Regions from separate parts of the Flavobacterium sp. WG21 genome, predicted to be linked through region 2. Evidence: riboswitches for the same ligand, from Rfam matches in the RefSeq annotation. Region 2 holds a riboswitch; each other region holds the start of a gene.

Region 1 (2,277 bases), on a different contig from region 2:
ATCGGCACCAACTACGATAACATTTTTGTATCTGCCGCTTTCAATAAAGCTTGCACCTACCGAAAGTGCGTATAAAAAACCACTGCAGGCAGCGTTAAGGTCAAATCCCCAGGCGCTTTTCAATCCTGCTTTTTCGCATACCAAACTGGCAGCGGGAGTAAGAATATGATCGGGTGTTGATGTTGCGAGTATTAAACAATCAATATCCAGAGGATTTATATCATAATTTTTTATTAAATCTTTAATGGCGAAAGAAGCCATATCTGAGGTTGCCAGTGCAGGGTCATCCAATATTCTTCTTTCTTTTATGCCTGTTCGAGAGGTAATCCACTCATCTGTTGTATCTATTCTTTTTTCTAAATCAGTATTGCTTAAAACCGTTTCCGGTACATATCCTCCAATAGCAATAATGGAAGCCTTTGTTGTATTCATTGAATTTTTTGTTTCTCTTTTAGTGTTCTTTTAATTTTGACTTTCGGCCCAAAACCTTTCTCCAGTCCATTTTACAAGAGTTTTTCGAAGAATATGTAGTACGAGGGGCATCTTCATTTACAGGGGCGCAATTTAACAAATATAAAGACGCAAAAATCTCGGGATTTGTTAATTTACTTTTAATATTTCTATTTCACTTCATTATTAATAAAATCAATTCCTGTTTTGAATGATTTTGTTTCAGTTCTTCAATGTTTATAAAAAAGCAATCCAACTGAACCTATTATTGGTCGCAAAAATGCTTTTTTGTTACGGGTAGGTTTAAAAAAGTGAAGAATGTTTAAAACAGCATTCTTTTAATGAATGAGTGAAATTTGGTCTCATTCATTGTCAAAAGTGTAATATGAACTAATTAACTCTTGTTTTTATAAAGATAATTCTATCTTTACGGCCAGATTAAGGTCTGTTTTTTCTTTAGAGAAAACAGTTAAAAGGGAATCAGGTGTAAATCCTGAACAGACCCGCTACTGTAAGTTCTGTAAAAGTCTTTAACGTTACTCATGCCATTGCCCCGCTTTGCGGGATGAGAAGGCAGTTTAAAGATGGAACAAGTCAGGAGACCTGCCGGAATCACATAGTTTAAGACTTTCGTGGAATAAAGTTGAACAACAATAAACGGACCTGTTATTTTGTAACGGGATCCTGCCTTATTGCTTTTTTGACGATCATATCCCGAAGTTTATTTAATTAAATCAGTGATGTGTAAGACCAGAAAATTACTTTTATTTCTTTTCGTATTGTTAGCTCCCGTCGTACTTCACTCGCAGACTACTAAGGACAGTCTGAGGGTTTTGAAAGAAGTACTGTTAAAAGCAAAACCTTATCAGGAAGTGATTCCCGTACAAAGCCTCTCAGGAGTACTGCTTGAAAACTTAGCCAGCCACAATGTTGCCGATGCACTTCGTTATTTTGCCGGAGTACAAATCAAGGATTACGGTGGTTTGGGCGGACTTAAAACGGTGGATGTACGCAACATGGGAACGCATCACGTGGGTGTTTTTTACGACGGAATTCAGTTAGGAAATGCACAGAACGGAGTTACAGATTTAGGAAAATACTCTCTCGATGATATGGAATCTCTCACCATGTATAATGGTCAGAAGAGTGAAATATTTCAGTCGGCTAAAGATTTTGCGGCAGCTTCTACTATCTATTTGCGCACCAAACGGCCTGTTTTTGAGAATAACAAAAAGACCAATTTCTTACTGCGTTATAAAACCATGTCTATCAATTACAATGATCTTTCTTTTAGATTGGAGCATAAATTAAGTGATAAGGTAAGCTGGAGCGCCAGTTCTGAATACATAAAATCTAATGGCGAATACAAATTCAGATACAAAAGAAACAATCTCGACGGTACTGTGGCTTATGATACCTCAGCCACGAGACACAATAGTGATATACAAGCATTTCGTTTCGAGTCTGGTCTGTATGGGAAAATGAAGAACGGCACTTGGGATGCGAAAGTGTATTATTACGGTTCCGAAAGAGGAGCACCGGGAGCTATTGTAGAAAATAAGTTTTCGGATGGTTTTAGACAGTACGACAAGAATTTTTTTGCACAGGGTACTTTTATAAAAGACCTTAGCGAAAGATATAAATTTCAGGCTAAGGCAAAATATGCTTATGATTATACTCATTATGTAGCCAGAGACACCACCAGTGTACTGGGTGAAGTGGTTACCGAAGGCGCTCAATCTGACGATAGTTATTACCAACAGGAATATTATTTTTCAGCAGTCAATCTGTACAAGATTTTACCCACTTGGGACGTTTCGTTGTCAA
Region 2 (2,277 bases):
TCTCAGAATCCATTTCACTTTTTACTACTAACATTTTTCTAATTTTCCTCTTATTCATTTCGGCCCATTCCTTAAGTCGCCTTGCAGCAATATCAATTATTTTCACACATGAATACTCCCGCGATGATGCGACGAGTAAAAGCAAGCCTATAGCTAAGAAACACGGTTGGAAAGAAATTACAGGTTCGTTCTTCTTCGGACTAATTCCATTATTGGTACTTTCATTTTTTCAATCTAAATCTCTTTTGGCAATTATTCCCGTATTCATCATTCGTTATTTTTTAGCCCGCTATTTCCAAAAATGGATTGATGGTTATACAGGAGACTGCCTGGGAGCAACGCAACAGGTTTGTGAAGTTATTTACTATTTAAGCATTCTTCTGATATGGAAATTTATCTAGTTCGTCATACCGAAACAACCTGCGAAAAAGGGATCTGCTACGGTCAGACCGATGTAGATTTGGCTGTTCCATTCGAAGAAACCTTTAAGGATATTGTCTCGCAATTACCTCCTAAGGCCCTACTCTTTTCAAGTCCTTTGAAACGTTGTACTATGCTGGCAGAATACATTCAAAATACGATAAAACCTGCTTCCTTTATTATGGACGATCGTTTAATGGAAATGAATTTTGGCGATTGGGAATTGAAAAACTGGGATGCAATTCCTGCGGAGGAACTTAATCCCTGGATGGAAGATTTTGTCACCACGCAAGTCCCAAATGGGGAGTCTTTTACAATACTTCATGAAAGAGTGGGTACGTTTTTAGAAGATTATGTTTTCAACCAGACAGCTCCTGTAGTCATTGTCTCACATGCGGGTGTGATCAGAAGTATTTTATGTCATCAGTCCGGATTACCACTAAAAGACGCTTTTACCAATAAAGTAGCGTTCGGACAGGTTATTAAAATAGTGAATTAAATTATCATTTGTTCAGAATCCCTCTCCAAAACGAAAACAAATTTGAAAATTCAATAATTTTAACTTTATCTTTGCAGAAAATTAAGGTTGTGTTCATTCATACACATTAAAAGGGAATCAAGTCATAAATCTTGAGCTGTACCCGCAACTGTAAGCTTTGTTCTGAAAAGAATGCTTGTTGTTAACTACAAAACCACTGCTCGCGCTGACGAATGGGAAGGTAAACAACAAGACGCAAGCCAGGAGACCTGCCTTTGTAATCAATATCGAGCTCTCGGGAAAAAGAGTGTAGAAATTATGACTTTGAAAAAACTTTTTGCTCTTTGTTTCTTATTGTTGTGCCAGATTACTGTGGCGCAGAACGATTCTATTACGAAACTTAAAACAGTCGTCGTTTCTGACGCTAATCTGAAGAAATACTCCAATTCACAATCGGTTTTAAAACTAAATGACTCTGTTATTGGCAAAAATGAAGCCTTATTAACGGATTTGTTAAACTTTAATTCGACCATTTATTTTAAAGAGTACGGCCGTGGAATGCTTTCTACAGTTGCCTTTAGAGGTACAACATCATCGCAAACGGCTGTAATCTGGAACGGAATCAACATTAATTCTCAAATGAACGGAAGTACTGATTTTAATACCATTTCCGGATCCGATTATAATTCTATAAGTGTAAAAGCAGGAGGCGGAAGTGTTATTTACGGTAGCGGAGCCGTTGGAGGAACCGTACACTTGAATACAGATCTCGCCTTTTACAATAAATTTGAAAACAGTTTAAGATTGGATTACGGAAGTTTCAACACGATCGGAATTAATTATAAAACAAGTATCTCCAATAAAAAATGGAGTACTCAGATTGGTTTTTCTAAAAATAGTTCTACAAACGATTATAAATACCTGAACCAATACAACTGGAAAGGCGAACAGCGCTGGAATCAAAACGGTCAGTATGATGTTATTACCCTAGGTGCCAATGCAGGATATAAAATCAACGACAAAAACAGTTTAAAGCTATATACCCAAACCTCAAACACAGACCGAAATACCTCATTAGTTTCGGAATCTGAAACTAAAAGTAAATATGTAAATGGTTTTAATCGGAACTTATTGGAATATGATGGTGATTTTGGCAGATTCAAAACCAATTTAAAAACAGCCTATATTTTTGAGAACTATAAATATTATGCCGACAACTCGAGCAATATTTATACGTACGGAAAAACAGAAAGCCTGACTACAAAAGCAGATTTAGGCTATCAATTATTAGAATCGCTGCAAGTAAATGGTATTCTGGACTACAACCGGACTAAAGGATACGGAAGTGGTTTTGGTGATAATGTCAGAGAAATAAGTTC
Region 3 (2,277 bases), on a different contig from region 2:
CTGTTTCCATAATATTTAAGTTTTAGTTATTTATAAAAGTAACTAGTCAGGATCTTCTGAAATCAAGTATATATACCTGATTTAGGGATCAAAAGGAACTTTTACGGGTATTGTTTTACTTATGAAAATTGAGATTAAAAATAAATAAAGAAGTTTAGTCAGTAAACATGTATCTGTAATTGGTACCATTGGATAGACCTTCGGAAAAAGTTTAAAATTTTGGTAACGCATTGATTATTATTAAAATTTCATTTTTTTATTCAGAATTACGCTATTGTAAAAGATAGTTATATATTTGCGCCAGATTTTGGTCTGTTTTTTCTTAAGAAAAAATGGTTAAAAGGGAATCAGGTGCAAATCCTGAACAGACCCGCTACTGTAAGTTCTATACAAGTCTTTAAACGTTACTAATGCCATTGTCCCGCGTGCGGGATGAGAAGGTTGTTTTTAAAGATGGAACAAGTCAGGAGACCTGCCACAATCACATAGTTTAAGACTTTCGTGGAATAAAGTTGAAGAACAATAAACGAAACCTGTCATTTTTATGACGGGATTCTTCCTTATTGCGTTTTTAATTTATACATCCCGGAGTTTTCTTAATTCAATAAGTGATGTATAATACAAAAAGAGAATTCTTATTTATTGTTATCGTTTTTGCTTCTATTCTGCTTCAGTCGGGAGTGTTGTGTAGTTGCTTTTTCTCTCTGAGAGTATCACTTCTGAAAAGGAAATCACTGTTGAATCGGTATTTTCCGAATGCATTATCTGGCGGTGTCTTCCCTTATTTTAATTCTGTTCCAATAAAAAATCAGCACAATTCCAAGGGCTTTTGGCGATGCGGGATTGTGTTCGCTTACAAAGATAACATTGCGCTCTGTTGAAGACTTTAATTGAAACTTCTTTTGTTATTTCTCGAAGTTCAGCTGCTTTTACCACTACCAACCTAAACAATACCACATGTACCATAATATTTTCAAAAACTTCCAATCCATATTGTTGCTTATTGCAGTACTCTCATTAACCAATTGTTCTGATGATAATGCATCAAATGAAAATAGTAATCCGACACCTGTTAGTTCAGATTTAGCTTTTAGTATGCAGAGATTTACAATTATGACTTTAAATCCAACAATCAGCGCAACAACAGAAGCTACTTACAGTTGGACCATCACAAAAGCATCTTCAGAAAGTTATGCACTAAGTACTACTACAGCAAAGGAACTTTTATTTGCGGCAGCAGAAGCAGGAGTTTATGAATTGGCTGTTACTGTAAATGACAAAGGAAGTATACAAACTCAAAAAGTAGTCGTTACCGTTACAAAAGAAACGAAGGAGTATAAAAGCTACATCTCAAAAGTATTTGAATTTAAACCGGCACCCGGGCAGTTTGTAAACGATCTGCCTATTGCTAATGACGGCGATACTCCTGAAAGAATTTTATCAAGAGCCAATACTTATCTGGCTAAGAAAACCGGTGATCTGGTTTCATTGGGGGCTTTTGGCGGTTATGTTGTTTTTGGATTCGATCATACCATTGTTAATGTTAAGGGCAAACGTGATTTTAGAATTCTGGGTAATGCTTTCTGGGCAGAGGCTAATCCAAATCCGAACAGTACCATGCGCGGCGGAAGTAGTGAAGCAGGAATAATCATGGTTGCTTACGATAAAAATAAAAACGGACTTCCGGACGATCAGTGGTACGAGATAGAAGGCGGCGGGCATAAAATGCCTAAAACGATTCAGCATTATGAAATAACGTATTACCGACCTGATCCCAATAAAATTCCGGTGTCGGGTGGAACTACGGGTACAGTAGGTTTTGTCGATATGGAGTATATTTTATGGAAAGACAATCAGGGGAAAAATGGCTATCTGGTTCAGAATAATGCCTACAATCATTCTTTAGATTACTGGCCAAAATGGCTTAAAGATCAGTCTTCTATTACTTATAAAGGAACAAGATTGCCCGATAACGCAGTTGATGAAAGCGGAACGGGAAGTTACTTTGTGCAGTATGCTTTTTTATACGGATATGCAGATAATGCTCCGAACAATGATGATGATTCGGGCATAGATATTAACTGGGCTGTGGACGAAAAGGGAAACAAAGTAATGCTTCCCGGGATCGATTTTGTGAAAGTGTACAATGGCCTTAATCAGCAGGCGGGATGGCTAGGAGAAACTTCGACAGAAATAATGGGGGCAACAGATTTGCATCTTTCAGGAGAAAGCATTCCTACGCGATAACCCATTCAAAAGTGTATTAAACTAAATTAT

The links. A riboswitch is a leader RNA that binds a small molecule or an ion and turns the genes downstream of it on or off. The one in region 2 is predicted to bind cobalamin.
Region 1: linked by a shared signal. The riboswitch ahead of C245_RS0117995 (TonB-dependent receptor) and the one ahead of C245_RS0121520 (TonB-dependent siderophore receptor) in region 2 are both predicted to bind cobalamin.
Region 3: linked by a shared signal. The riboswitch ahead of C245_RS0119325 (hypothetical protein) and the one ahead of C245_RS0121520 (TonB-dependent siderophore receptor) in region 2 are both predicted to bind cobalamin.

The regions. Positions count from the first base shown of each region.
Region 1 is NZ_AMYW01000030.1:651-2,927, forward strand. Features, by position in the region: gene C245_RS0117990 (beta-ketoacyl-ACP synthase III) at 1-432, opposite strand, end outside; cobalamin riboswitch at 875-1,076, shown strand; gene C245_RS0117995 (TonB-dependent receptor) at 1,191-2,277, shown strand, end outside.
Region 2 is NZ_AMYW01000048.1:12,975-15,251, forward strand. Features, by position in the region: gene C245_RS0121510 (adenosylcobinamide-GDP ribazoletransferase) at 1-401, shown strand, start outside; gene cobC (alpha-ribazole phosphatase) at 386-919, shown strand; cobalamin riboswitch at 987-1,190, shown strand; gene C245_RS0121520 (TonB-dependent siderophore receptor) at 1,217-2,277, shown strand, end outside.
Region 3 is NZ_AMYW01000035.1:15,270-17,546, forward strand. Features, by position in the region: gene C245_RS0119320 (hypothetical protein) at 1-10, opposite strand, end outside; cobalamin riboswitch at 292-495, shown strand; gene C245_RS0119325 (hypothetical protein) at 958-2,247, shown strand.